Regions from separate parts of the Nocardioides thalensis genome, predicted to be linked through region 1. Evidence: riboswitches for the same ligand, from Rfam matches in the RefSeq annotation. Region 1 holds a riboswitch; the other holds the start of a gene.

Region 1 (7,040 bases):
CGCCGACCTGGTAGGCCGACACCCGGCGCTCGAAGAAGTTCGACAGCTCCTGCACGTCCTGGAGCTCCATGAACGCCAGCGGGTTGGCCGAGCCGTAGATCGGCTCGAGCCCGAGCCGCTGCATCCGCCGGTCGGCGACGTGCTCGAGGTAGGCGCGCATGTCCGCGGTCGACAAGCCGGCGACGCCCTGGCCGAGCAGGTCCTCGGCGAACTGGGCCTCGGCGTCGACGCCCTCGATCATCATCTGCCGGACCTGGGCGGCGAGCTCGTCGTCGAACAGGTCCGGCTCCTCCTCCCGCACCGTGTCCACGACGTCGAACGCGAACGCCATGTGCATCGACTCGTCGCGGAACACCCAGTTGGTGCCCGAGGCCAGCCCGTTGAGGAGGCCGCGCGAGCGGAGGAAGTAGACGTAGGCGAAGGCGCCGTAGAAGAACAGGCCCTCGATCACCGCCGCGAAGCAGATCAGGTTGAGCAGGAACGCCCGCCGGTGCTCGCGCGTCTCCAGCCGGTCGAGCTCGAAGACCGAGTCGATCCACCTGAAGCAGAAGTCGGCCTTGTGCTTGATCGACGGGATGTTGTCGACGGCCGCGAACGCCTGGTGGCGCTCCTCCTCGTCGGGCACGTAGGTGTCGAGGAGCGTCAGGTAGAACTGCACGTGGACGGCCTCCTCGAACAGCTGCCGCGAGAGGTACAGCCGGCCCTCGGGGCTGTTGACGTGCTGGTAGAGGTTGAGCACCAGGTTGTTGGCCACGATCGTGTCGCCGGTCGCGAAGAACGCGACGAGCCGTGACACCAGGTGTCGCTCGGCATCGGTCAGCCGCGCGAGGTCCGTCAGGTCGGAGTGGAGGTCCACCTCCTCGACCGTCCAGGTGTTCTTGATGGCGTCGCGGTAGCGGTCGTAGAAGTGCGGGTAGCGCATCGGGCGCAGGGTCAGGTTCATGCCGGGGTCGAGCAGCATCCGGTCGCTGGTGGTGTTCATTCGCAGGCCTCGCAGGTCTCGGGGTTCTCGAGCGAGCACGCGACGGCGTCGCTCACGGGCAGGGTGGTGCTGAGGGTGGTGGGCTGGGCGACGGAGACGGTCGCCTGCTGGATCCGGGTCGCCGGCCGCGACCGCAGGTAGTAGGTCGTCTTGAGCCCGACCTTCCAGGCGTGCAGGTACATCGACGAGAGCTTCCCGATCGACGGCCCGGCCACGAACAGGTTGAGCGACTGGCTCTGGTCGATGTACGGCGCCCGCGCGGCCGCGAGGTCGATGAGCGCCCGCTGGGGCAGCTCCCACGCCGTGCGGAAGACGCGCCGTACGTCCTCGGGCAGGGCGGCGATGCCCTGCACCGAGCCCTCGGCGCGCTTGATCTCCTCGCGCACCTCCGGCGTCCAGAGACCGCGCGCCTTGAGCTCGCGGACCAGCGCGCCGTTGACCTGGAGGAACTCCCCCGACAGCGTCTCGCGCTTGAACAGGTTGGAGACCTGCGGCTCGATGCACTCGTAGCAGCCGGCGATCGAGGCGATCGTCGCGGTCGGCGCGATCGCGATGAGCAGCGAGTTGCGCAGCCCGTGCTCGGCGACCCGCTCGCGCAGGGCCGCCCAGCGCTCGGCCTGGGTGGGCGTGACACCCCACAGGTCGGGCTGCAGCTGCCCGGCGGCGGCGCGCGTCCCGTCGTACGCCGGGTGCGGGCCGTGCTCCTCGGCGAGGGCGCACGACACCTCGAGCGCCGTCAGGTAGATCTCCTCGGCGATGCGCGTGGAGAGCTCCCGCGCCTCCTCGCTGTCGAACGCCAGCCCGAGCGCGAAGAAGACGTCCTGGAGGCCCATCACGCCGAGTCCGACCGGACGCCACCGCGGGTTGGACGCGGCGGCCTCGGCACTCGGGTAGAAGTTCACGTCGACGACCCGGTCGAGCAGCGGCAGCGCCGTCCGCACCGTCTCCCGCAGCTTGTCCCAGTCGATGCCGTCCGCCGTCAGGTGCCGGGCGAGGTTCACCGACCCGAGGTTGCAGACCGCGGTCTCGGTGTCGGAGGAGACCTCGATGATCTCGGTGCACAGGTTCGACAGGTGCACGACCGGCCGGCCGGTCCCCGCCTCGTCGCCGGTCTGGTTGCAGGTGCGGTTGCTCGCGTCCTTGAACGTCATCCACCCGTTGCCGGTCTGGGCGAGGGTCCGCATCATCCGGCCGTACAGGTCGCGCGCCCGCACGGTCCGCACGACGCGGCCGTCCGCCTCCGCCCGGCGGTAGGCCTCGTCGAACGCCTCGCCCCACAGGTCCGGCAGCTCGGGCGCCTGGTCGGGGTCGATCAGCGACCACTCCTCGTCGGCCTCGACCCGCCGCATGAACTCGTCGGGGATCCAGTGCGCCAGGTTGAGGTTGTGGGTACGGCGCGCGTCCTCCCCCGTGTTGTCGCGCAGCTCGAGGAACTCCTCGACGTCGGGGTGCCACGGCTCCAGGTAGACGCAGGCCGCGCCCTTGCGTCGACCGCCCTGGTTGACCGCGGCCACCGACGCGTCGAGCGTGCGGAGGAACGGCACGATCCCGTTGGACTGGCCGTTGGTCCCGCGGATCAGCGCGCCGCGCGAGCGCACCCGCGAGAAGGACAGGCCGATGCCGCCGGCGAACTTCGACAGCTTCGCGACCTGCGCGTAGCGGGAGTAGATCGAGTCGAGGTCGTCGCGCGGGCTGTCCACCAGGTAGCACGACGACATCTGCGTGTGGCGCGTGCCGGAATTGAACAGCGTCGGGCTCGACGGCAGGTAGGCGAGCGACGCCATCAGCCGGTAGAACCCGATCGCCTCCCCCGGCGTACGGGCGAGGCCGCAGGCGACGCGGAGCAGGAAGTACTGCGGCGTCTCGACGACCTGCCGGCTCGTGGGGTGCCGCAGCAGGTAGCGGTCGTAGACGGTGCGCAGCCCGAAGTACTCGAACCGGCGGTCGGCGCCGTCGGCGAGCTCGGCGTCGACGGCGAAGTCGAGCTTGCGGGCGTTGTCCTTGACGAACCGGGCGGTGTCGTCGCCGATGAGGCCCTCCGCGTGCCCGAGCGCGATCGCCTGGCTGAACGACGCGATGCCCTGGTTGCGCACCTCCTTGTCGATGTAGCCGGCGAGCAGCCGCGCGGCGAGCCGGGAGTACTCCGGCTCCTCGCCGATCATCTCGGCGGCGGTCTGGATCGACAGCCGGTCGAGCTCGGCGGTGGTCGCGCCGTCGTACAGCCCGCTGATCGTCCGGGTCGCGACCCGCATGGGGTCGACGTCGGGCAGGTCGGCCGCGACCCGGTCGACGGCACGCACGATCTTCGTGACGTCGACGTGCTCGGTGTCGCCGTTGCGCTTGCGCACCGTCATCGTGGTGCGGGTGCTGCCGGTGGCAGAGCCCGGCGAAAGGGTGACCGTCATTTCTCTCTCCTCGCGAGATCGGTCCTGGAAGGTCCGGGGACGCGAGGAGGGACGGTCGTACGACGCCGCAGGCGCGGTCGCCGTACCAGCCGTCGGCCTTCCCGCGAGGCCTCGGACCGCCACGCCCGGCGGGCGTGACGCGCTGGCAGGTCTTCGGACTCGCGGGCACGCCTGCATGCAGACACCTACCGGCCGTCGCTTCCCAGGTCCTCGGACCCAGTGCCGTTGACGGCTTCCGTTCCCACTCACCGCTGCGGGGCAGTCCCGGACTCTCACCGGGTTCCCTCTTGCGACGACCGCCCGCCCTGCCGGGATGACGGTCGAACCAGCTGCGTCGACCACCATATGTAGAACGACCGCCGACATCGGGGACCAGATCTTGGGTCGGCGTGTCGGCTGGGTCGGCGGTGGCAGAGTGGGGCCATGTCGTCGCTGTCGGTCGTCCTGGCCGGGTCCTCGGGGTTCCTCGGCACGCACCTGCGCACCGAGCTCGAGCGCCGTGGGCACCGGGTCACCGCGCTCGTGCGCCGGCCGGCGCGGACGGTCTCGGAGTCGTCGTGGGACCCCACCGCGGGTGTCGTCGACCCGACCGTCGTGGCCGGGGCCGACGTCGTCGTCAACCTCGCCGGCTCCCCCACCCTCGGCAACCCGCACTCGTCGCGCTGGGCGCGCGAGCTGCGAGAGAGCCGGGTGTCGACCACCGGCCTGCTGGCCGCCACGATCGCGGCGTCCGCGCGGCCGCCGGCGTTCCTGGCCGGCAACGCGGTCGGGTGGTACGGCGACCACGGCGACGCCGAGCTCACCGAGTCCGCCGACAGCCGCGGCCACTCGTTCATGACCGGCGTGTGCCGCGACTGGCAGGCAGCGGCGGCGCCGGCGGTCGACGCCGGCGCCCGGGTGTGCTTCCTGCGGACCGCGCCGGTGCAGGACCGGCGCAGCGCTCCGCTCAAGCAGCAGGCGCTGCAGTTCAAGGCGGGCCTCGGTGGCCGGATCGGCGCGGGCCGGCAGTGGATGCCGATGATCTCGCTGCGCGACTGGGTCGGGGCGGTGGCGTTCCTCCTCGAGCACCCGACCGCGACGGGGCCCGTCAACCTGTCGTGCGCCGAGCCGGCGACCAACGCCGAGTTCACCGCCGCGCTCGCCGACGCCGTGCGCCGCCCGGCTCTCCTGCCCGCGCCTGCCCCGCTCGTGCGGCTCGCTGCCGGACGGGTCGCTCCCGACGTGCTCGGGTCGATGCGCGTGCGTCCGGCCGCGCTGCTCGGCTGGGGCTACGAGTTCGCCGACCCGACGGTCGCCGACGTGGTCGCTTCGGGGCTCGACGCGGCCTGAGCCTGGATCCACCGATTCGCCGCGTAGCGAGCGGCCCCAGACGGGTGCGATGGCAAGGCGACCGTCGCGAAGGCATGCTGGGTGCACGTCGAGCGGCGGCAACGCAGCCAGCGCGCCCGGATGGGGTCGCGCAGTGGCGGGGAATCGGTGGATCCAGGCTGTGCCTGGACCGCGGCGAGCAGCCAACGGCCCGCCGTACGGCGGAACTCCAGCCTCCGCACGCTCACCCCGTCACGCGGCAGCGGCCACCGTCGGCCCCGGCCGACCGCGACCGGGCCGGCGAGCCGGTCGGTCACCTCGAGCACGATCCGGCGATCGGTGCGGACCCGCAGGTCGACCGACAGCACCTGCATCGCCATCCCCCGCACCCGCAGCCCACGGCGGACCCAGCGCTCGAGCATGGCGACGTCGTGCGCACCGGCCGCCGAGCCGGGCACGTAGAGCGCGCCCAGCCGGGCAGGGTCGCCGTCACGCCACGCAGCGGCGCGCCGACGGTCCCAGTCGCGGAGCACCGTGAGCGACGCGAGGGCGGCCGACGGGGTCACGTCGCGCGGCACCCGCAGCGGCGTCGTCCCGCTGCTCGCCCCGCCGTGCCCGGGATCGCGCGTGGTGCCGCCGGTCAGCGCCACCGCGAGCAGCGCGGCCACCGCCACCAGCACCACGGCAGTGACGGCGACGGTCCGCCGGGAGGCCCGATCCTCCATGCGCCCAGCCTCGCCCGGATCGACGGCGTCCGCATCCGGTCATCCACAGGCCCGGAGTACGCTTCCGGACGTGAGCGACCTCGTGTTCCGGGAGGTCGGCCTGGGCGCCGACGCGATCGACTACCTGGTGGCGTGGGACCTCCAGCGCGAGCTGCACGCGGCGGTCCGCGAGGGCACCACCGGCGACACGGTCCTCCTGCTCGAGCACCCCCCGGTCTTCACCGCCGGCAAGCGCACCGAGCCGCACTTCTACCCCGCCGACCCGGGCGGCGCGGCCGTGGTCGAGACCGACCGCGGCGGCAAGATCACCTTCCACGGTCCGGGCCAGCTCGTCGGCTACCCGATCGTGCGGCTGCCCGACCACGTCAAGGTCGTCGACTACGTGCGCCGGGTCGAGGAGGCGCTGATCGGCGTCTGCGCCGACCTCGGAGTCACCACCGCGCGGGTGCCCGGCCGCAGCGGCGTCTGGCTCCGGGCCGACGACCGCGGCCCCGAGCGCAAGATCGCAGCGCTCGGCATCCGGGTCCGCGGCGGCGTCACCATGCACGGGTTCTCGCTCAACTGCGACGTCGACCTCGCGTGGTACGACCGGTTCGTCCCGTGCGGCATCGACGACGCCGGCGTCACGTCGCTGTCGCGCGAGCTCGGCCGCGACGTCACCGTCACCGAGGTGCTGCCGTCGGTCCGCCGCCACCTCGGCGAGCTCCTCGCCTGGCGGCCGTACGTCGCCACCCCCGACTACGACCCGCGCCCGGACCCGGCGAAGGGGCCGCGGATCGAGGTGCTGTCCCCGACGGGACGCGCCTGAGCGGCGAGCACCCTCCGGCTGCCTTAGAGTAACGACCACCGCGCAGGGGGTGCGGTGACTCGGGAAGGTGGCCGATGAGGCATCGCAAGCGTTGGACGACCTCGGGACTCGTCCGCCGAACGGCACTGCTGTTCCTCGTTACCGCCCTCTACCTGGCCGGACTCCCCTCGACGCCCGTGCCCGACTCGCTCGAGCCGGTCGCCAACGAGACGCCGTTCTCGCAGGTGTTCTCGACCAACGCCAACGGCGCGATCGTCTCGATCGGCAACAACCTGCTGACCTGCCCGCCGGGCTCGGTCGGGAGCAACATCACCTGCGCCAACGCGCGGGCCGGGTCCCCGGTCAACAACAACTCGTTCAACATGGTCAACCTCGACGCCGACAACGTCGGGTCGACGTTCAACTCCTCGTCGTCCGCCCTCGACCTGCCCGCCGGCGCAACGGTGCTGTGGGCCGGTCTCTACTGGGGCGCACGCCTCTCGGCCGGCTCCGGCGGGACGGCCGGCACCGGCACCCGCACGCAGATGCAGTTCCGGGTGCCGGGCGGCGGCTACCAGACCATCACCTCGCAGGAGGAGTTCGGGCCCAACACCGCCAGCAGCAACGCCTACCAGGAGTTCGCCGACGTCACCTCCCTGGTCAGGGCCGCCGGCAACGGCACCTACTGGGGAGCCAACGTGGTCGCCGGCACCGGCCAGGACCGCTACGCCGGCTGGTCGATCACCGTCGCCTACTCGGCCCCCGGGCTGCCGCTGCGCAACCTGACGATCTTCGACGGCTTCAGCGCGGTCGGCTCGGGCACCCCGGAGACG
Region 2 (7,040 bases), 1.1 Mb from region 1:
CCGCGCAGACCAGCTCGACGGCCCGGAGCGCCGGCGTGCTCGCGGGCCAGGGCTGGCGCGCGGCGGCGAGGCGCGCGACCAGCGCGCGGTCGCCGAGCAGGTAGCCGACCCGGAGGCCGGCGAGTCCCCAGAGCTTGGTCAGGCTCCGGATGCACACGACGCCCGGCAACCGCGCGCCGTGCAGCCCGCCGGCGTCGGGCAGGAAGTCGGCGAACGCTTCGTCCACGACGACCACGCGACCGGGGCGGCAGAGCGCCGCGACCACGTCGACCGGCTCGAGACGGCCGGTCGGATTGTCGGGACGGCCGAGCACGACCAGGTCCGCGTCGTCCGGGACCGCCGCGGGATCGAGCCCGAAGCCGTCGTCCGGGTCGCGCACGACGCGGTGTACCTCGACGCCGGCCGCGCGCAACGCGGCCTCGGGCGCGGTGAACGAAGGATGCACGCACGCGGCCAGCCGCGGCCGCAGCACGAGGGCGAGCAGCCAGAACGCCTCTGCCGCGCCGTGCAGCACCAGGCACTCGTCGGGTGTTGCGACGTGCCGCGCCGCGATCGCGTCGAGCGCGGCGCCCTGGTCGGGATAGGCGGTCAGGTCGACCCGAGCCAGCGCCTCCTTCAACCAGGGCGGCGTCGCGGCGAGCACGTTGACCGCGAGGTCGACGGCTCCGGGCGGCACCTGCCGATCGCCGTGGTCGAGGAGCGGGTCCATGCTCAGTAGTCGATGCCGCGGCGCGCGCGGACGCCGGACTCGTAGGCGTGCTTGACCTTCCGCATCTCGGTGACCGTGTCCGCGAGGTCGATCAGCGGCTGCGGGGCGTTGCGCCCGGTGCAGAACACCGTCGTGTGCTCCGCCCGCTCGCGGATCGCCTGCCACACCGCGTCCCCGGCGATCCACCCGTAGTTGATCGGGTAGGTGATCTCGTCGAGGACCAGCAGGCGGTAGTCCCCGGACGCGAGCTTCTCCGCCGCCGCCGCCCAGGCCTCGCGCGCGGTGCCCGCCGACCGGTCGAGGTCGTCGGACTCCCAGGTGAAGCCGTCGCCGATCGTCCACCAGTCCACGCCGAGCTTGCGGGCGACCGCCTCCTCGCCGACGCGCCACTTGCCCGACTTCATGAACTGAACGACGCCGACGGGCCACTCACGCGCGACCGCGCGCATGATCGTGCCGAACGCGGCGGTCGACTTGCCCTTGCCGTCGCCGGTGTTGACCAGCACCAGCGACGGCACGTCCCTCCGCTCGCGCTGGGGTTGCGGGCGGCAGACGCTGGGTTCCTGGGTGGCGCTCATGAGGCTCCTTGTCGGGGTGGGCGGGTGAGGACGTCGGCGGCGATGGCGACCACGGCCGCGGCGGTGGCGGCGCGGCGAGCGGCCCGGAGCCCGGCGGCGACGTCGCCGGGCCTCGGGTCGCGCGCGTCCGCGTTGAGCGCGTAGTGGCCGCGCTTGGTCAGGCGTACGTCGAGGCGCAGCGCCAGCGCAGCCATCGGCCACCCCGCGTTGGGCGAGGAGGTACGGCGCGCTTCGCGCCGCAGCCTGCGCCAGCGGGAGGGACCGACGAGCAGCGCCGCTGTCAGTCGCGCGGGCACCAGGTTCAGGAGGTCGTCGGCGCGGGCCGCCACCCTGCCGGCGTGCTCCCAGCGCGGGCTGCGATAGCCCCAGCACGCGTCGGCGGTGTTGGCGAAGCGGTAGAGGGCTGCGGCGGGCAGGCCGCCGACGGCGTACCAGGCGAGGGGCGCGACGAGGGAGTCCGACAGGTTCTCTGCGAGGGACCCGAGGGCCGCGCCGCGGACCTCCTCAGGCGTGAGCCCGTCGGTGTCGCGACTGACGATGCGCCCGAGTGCCTCCCGGCCCGCGGCCGGGTCGCGGTCGACGGCCGCGCCCACGGCCCGCACCTCGGCGAGCAGCATCCGGCCGGAGATCAGCGGCCAGAGCGCGACGCCCCGTAGCATCGCGCCCGCGACGCGACCGCGGCGGGCGGCGCAGCGCTCGACCACCACCGCGGTGGCCACGGCGACCGACGCGCCACCCAGCCAGGCGAGGCCGCCGGTGGCCAGCGCCCGGCCGGGAGGCGCCGCGGGCACGCGTTGCGCCACCAGGTCCAGGTAGCGCCCGGTCCACACCACCGGGTGCGCGCCCACGGGCGGCTCGGCGAAGCCGGCGTCGAGAGCCACCGCCGCCAGCACGCTCACGACGGAGTCCGCACCGGCAGCACCGCCGGCCCGTCCTCGCGGCGGAGGACCTCCACGCGAGCGCCGTACACCTCGGCGAGACGGGCGGGCTCCAGCACCTCCTCGGGTGCACCGTCCGCGACCACGCGGCCGCGGTGCATCAGCAGGATCCGCCGGCCGTAGTGGCCGGCCAGCGTCAGGTCGTGCATCGCCGCGACGACCGTGAGGCCGTCGGCGAGTCGCAACCGGTTGACCAGATCGAGAACGCTCTGCTGGTGACCGATGTCCAGGGCACTGGTGGGCTCGTCGAGCAGCAGCACCCGCGGCTCTTGCACGAGCGCCCGGCCGAGGACCACCCGCTGGAGCTCGCCGCCGGACACGGCCGTCGCCGGGCGGTCGGCAAGTTCCTCCAGCTCGAGCCGGTGCAGGGTGCGGTCGACCGCCTCGCGGTCGCCTAGGCTCTCGGAGCCGAACCGGCCACGGCGCGGCGTGCGGCCGAGCGCGACGAGCTCGCGCACCGAGATGCCTTCCGGCACGACGGGCCGTTGCGGCATCAGCGCCACCGTCCGGGCCATCTCGCGGCGGTGCGCGTGGGCGGGGTCGAGCCCACCCACGGTGATCTCGCCGGTCGCCCGGAGCAGGCCGGCCACGGCAAGGAGGAGCGACGTCTTGCCCGCGCCGTTGGGGCCCACGACCGCGACCCAGTCGCCGGGCTCGACCGCGAGGTCGACCCCCGCCACGACCTCGGCTCCGCCGCGCGTCACGCTGACGCCGCGGCAGGAGATCACGGGCTCGACCCTGCCGCTCATGCCGCACCCCGGTGCCGGCGCAGCACGACGAGGAAGAACGGCGCGCCGACGACGGCGGTGACCACGCCGATCGGCACCTCGGCCGGTTGCAGGGCGGAGCGGGCAACGACGTCGGCGAGCACGAGGAACGCGGCGCCGTACATCATCGCCAGCGGCAGCAGCGTGTGGTGGGCGGCGCCGAACAGCAGCCGCACGGCGTGCGGGACGACGATGCCGACGAAGCCGATCAGCCCGCTGACGCTCACCGCGGCCGCGGTGCCCAGGGTCGCGGCGAGGATCAGCACCAGCCGCACCCGGCCGGGGTTGACGCCGAGGCTGGCCGCCTCGACGTCGCCGACGGCCATCACGTCCAGGGTGCGGCGGTGCACGAGGATCACCGCGCAGGAGACCACCACGTAGGGCAGCGCGACCACCACCTCGGCCCAGCCGTCGGTGGACAGTCGGCCGAGCATCCAGGAGTAGACGGCCATCAGCGAGTCGTCGTACCGCTGCTGGATGAAGTTCTGCACGGCGTTGAAGAATGCGGAGACGGCGACGCCCGCCAGCACGATCACGACCGTGCCGCCGCGGCCGCCGACCGAGGTGCCCAGCAGGTACGTCGCCGCGACCCCCAGCACGCCGCCGGCGAACGCGAGCGGTGGCACGCCCACCGGACCGATCGCGCCGCCGGCGACGATGCCGAGCGTCGCGCCGAGTCCGGCGCCGCTGGAGACGCCGAGCAGGTAGGGGTCGGCGAGCGGGTTGCGGAACACGCCCTGGTACGCGGTGCCCGCCAGCGCCAGCGTGGCGCCGACGAGCACCGCGAGGACCACGCGCGGCAGCCGGATCTCCCAGAGGATCGCCTGCTGCATCTCGCTGAGACCGGAGTCGGCGCGCACCAGCGGCAGCGCGTCGACGAGCTCGAGGAGCACGCCGCGGACGTGCAGTCCGGCGGGCCCGACGAGCGACGACACCAGCACTGCGACGACCACCACGGCGAGCCCGAGCACCAGCTTGAGCAGGCGGGCCGAGGGACGCGTGGCGTACCACCGGATCGCCCGGGCACGCCGGGTCTCCGGCCGCGCCGCCACCATCTCCCCGGCCATCGTCCGCTCCGACTCCCGTCCGCTCAGCCCGCGTCGGCCGGCTGCTCGGCGAGCGTCGCGGCGATCGACTCGGCGAACTCGACCACGCGCGGTCCCCAGCGGCTGGCCACGTCCTCGTTGACCGGGAAGATCCGGTCCTCCTCGACGGCCTCCATCGAGTCCCAGCCGCCCCGGTCGGCGACCTGCTCGGGCGTCACGCCGCAGCACTCGCTGTCGGCGAGGAAGATGAGGTCGGGGTCCTCGGACACGACGAACTCCTCGGAGAGCTGCGGGTAGTCGTCGCCGCCCTTCGCCTCGTCGCCGATGCTCTCGAGGCCGAACAGGCCGTAGATCTGGCCGATGAACGTGTCGCTGGTGACGCTGTAGAGGCTGGGGTCGAGCTCGTGGTAGTAGGTAGTCCCGGCCGCGTCGGGCGCGTCCGCGACCGCCGCCTCCAGGCCCTCCTTCACCTCAGTGGTCAGCTCGTCCGCCTCGTCGGGGTGACCGGTGGCGGCGCCGAGCCGCTCGAACTGGCCGTACATCTCGTCGAGCGTGGTGGCCGCGGGCAGCACCAGCGTCGGCACGCTGACCCGCTCGAGGCCCGCGACGAGGTCACCGGAGTCGCCCGACGTGACCACCAGGTCCGGCTCGTAGCCGAGGATCGCCTCGACGTTGGGCTCGTAGCCGGACAGCTTCGTGACCGGCACGCCCTCCGGGTAGTCGGACTGGTCGTCGACCGCGACGACCTGGTCGCCCGCGCCGAGCTCCCACAGCATCTCCGTCGCGGTGGGGCTGAGGGAGACGATCGAGTCGGGCTGCTCCTCGATGGTGATCTCCTCGCCGTCCGCCTCGGTGCCCGAGAGGACGGAGACCGGGAACGCGTCGTCCCCGGCGGACGAGGCGCCGTCCCCGGCGTCGGCCTCCGACTCCTGACCGCAGGCCGACAGGACCCCCGCGAGGAGCAGGGACGCGAGGGCGGCGGTGCCGGCCCGGCGATGCGAATGCGTGGACATGGTTTCCTTCCCGCTGCTCAGCGGGAACGGCGAACCCGGTCGGGTGCCCCACCCGCTGCTTTCCGCGACAGCGTCTGGTTCAGGACGCCCGCGGCAGGCGGTCCGGCTCGCCGCTCTCCCTCGGGAGGACGGCCTACGGTTGCGGGTCAGCGCCGGACTTGGACCGGCTTCTCCCACCACGGGCGTGATTGATTTGTCGCCGCACCGTACCGCTCGACGTCAGGTGCGCTCGACACGGGCCCGCCTGGCGGAACGCCGGAGCGTCGTCAGCACCGCCGGACCGAGGAGCGCGATGGCCAGCGCGTTGGTGATCGCCCGGCCGGTGTCCCACCCGCCGGTCGACGTCAGGAGCGTGTAGAGCAGGAACCGGTGCAGGTTCTCGAGCAGCGGGGCGCCGGGCACGTAGGACAGCTCGGTGGAGTCCTGTCCGGGCACCTGGATGCCGACGATGAAGGGCCAGCCCCACAGGTTCATGAGCAGGCCGTAGACGTAGGCCGCGAGCACGCCGTACACGACCAGCAGGACGATCTCGGCGCGGCCGCCGACCCGACGCGGTAGGAGCCCCGCACCCATGCCGACCCAGCCGGCGACGAGCATCTGGAACGGCAGCCACGGCCCGACGCCGGCCGTGAGCAGCGCCGAGGCGAAGAGCGACGTGCAGCCGAGCACGAAGCCGAACCCCGGCCCGAACACCCGGCCGCCGAGGATCAGCAGGAAGAACACGAGCTCGATCCCGCTGGTGCCCGCGCTGACGCCGCGCAGCACGGCGTTGATCGCGCTGAGCACGCCGAGGATCGCCAGCACCCGCGCGTCCATGCCGCCCTCGCTGAGCTCGGCGAGCACCACCGCGAGGATGACCGGCAGCAGCGCCAGGAACAGGAACGGCGGGTCCACCCGGTCCCCGCTCCCCGGCTCGAGCACCAGCGGCCACCCGAGCATGATCAGCCCGATCACCGACGCGAGCGCCAGCACCACCGTCGACCGCAGCCCCACCGCCACCGCCACCTGCCCGCCCGCCGAACCGGCAGGGTTGGTCGCACGAACCGTCACGGTTGGCACTCCGAGCCGTCACGGTCGGCGAGCGCCGCCGCGACCTCGTCGACGTGGAGCCACGGCGCGCCGAGCACCTTCGTCACCTGCGGCGCGAACGCCGGTGACTCCGCCACCACCTCGCGCACCGGCCCGGCCGAGACGACCTCACCCTCGGCGAGTACGACGACGCGGTCGGCCACGTGGGCGACGAACTCGACGTCGTGGGTGGCGACGAGCACCGCGCGCTCCCCCTCCGGGTCGGTCGCCAGGTCACGCAGGATGTCGGCCAGCGCGGCCTTCGCGGTGTAGTCCAGGCCGCGCGTCGGCTCGTCGAGCAGCAGCACGGGCGGCCGCGCGGTGAGCACGATCGACACCGCCAGGGCGAGCCGCTGTCCCTCCGACAGGTCGCGCGGGTGGGTGTCCGGTTCGATGCCGGGCGCGAGCCGCTTGAGCAGTCCCGCACACGTGCCGGCGTCCGCGCCGGTCGACGCGTCCGCCGCCTCGCACTCCTCGGCCACGGTCTCGAGGTAGAGCAGGTCGGCCGGGCTCTGCGGCACCATCCCCGTACGGCGCCGCCGCTCCTCCGGCCGCGCCGCGTGCGGGTCGGACCCGTCCACGCGCACCACGCCCGACGTGGCGCCCAGCCGCCCCTGGAGCGTCCACAACAGCGTCGACTTCCCCGACCCGTTGCGCCCCATCAGCGCCGTCACCGTCCCCGCCTCCAACGCCACGTCCACCTCCCGCAGCGCAGGCACCCGCCCATGCATCACCACCACCCCGCGCGCCTCGACCACAGGCCCGACGTGGGCACCGGCGGAGTCGGCGAGGCGCGGGGTGACTTCCCGGCGATTTCGCGACGACGCGCCGGCGCCCCTACCCGCGTCAACCGCAACCCCAGAGCGCCGTAGCGCGGCGGAGCGAGCAAGCCGGGAAGTCACCCCGGGACTCGCCGACTCC

Evidence for each region. A riboswitch is a leader RNA that binds a small molecule or an ion and turns the genes downstream of it on or off. The one in region 1 is predicted to bind cobalamin.
Region 2: linked by a shared signal. The riboswitch ahead of HNR19_RS06700 (ABC transporter substrate-binding protein) and the one ahead of HNR19_RS12180 (ribonucleoside-diphosphate reductase subunit alpha) in region 1 are both predicted to bind cobalamin.

The regions. Positions count from the first base shown of each region.
Region 1 covers NZ_JACCFP010000001.1:2,481,576-2,488,615, forward strand. The annotation lists gene HNR19_RS12175 (ribonucleotide-diphosphate reductase subunit beta) at 1-982, opposite strand, end outside; gene HNR19_RS12180 (ribonucleoside-diphosphate reductase subunit alpha) at 979-3,387, opposite strand; cobalamin riboswitch at 3,516-3,732, opposite strand; gene HNR19_RS12185 (TIGR01777 family oxidoreductase) at 3,811-4,716, shown strand; gene HNR19_RS12190 (hypothetical protein) at 4,656-5,420, opposite strand; gene lipB (lipoyl(octanoyl) transferase LipB) at 5,491-6,228, shown strand; gene HNR19_RS12200 (SpaA isopeptide-forming pilin-related protein) at 6,303-7,040, shown strand, end outside.
Region 2 covers NZ_JACCFP010000001.1:1,352,852-1,359,891, reverse strand. The annotation lists gene cobC (Rv2231c family histidinol phosphate aminotransferase CobC) at 1-709, opposite strand, end outside; gene cobO (cob(I)yrinic acid a,c-diamide adenosyltransferase) at 712-1,287, opposite strand; gene HNR19_RS06715 (cobalamin biosynthesis protein) at 1,284-2,186, opposite strand; gene HNR19_RS06710 (ABC transporter ATP-binding protein) at 2,183-2,974, opposite strand; gene HNR19_RS06705 (FecCD family ABC transporter permease) at 2,971-4,059, opposite strand; gene HNR19_RS06700 (ABC transporter substrate-binding protein) at 4,083-5,051, opposite strand; cobalamin riboswitch at 5,127-5,247, opposite strand; gene HNR19_RS06695 (ECF transporter S component) at 5,271-6,110, opposite strand; gene HNR19_RS06690 (ABC transporter ATP-binding protein) at 6,098-7,040, opposite strand, start outside.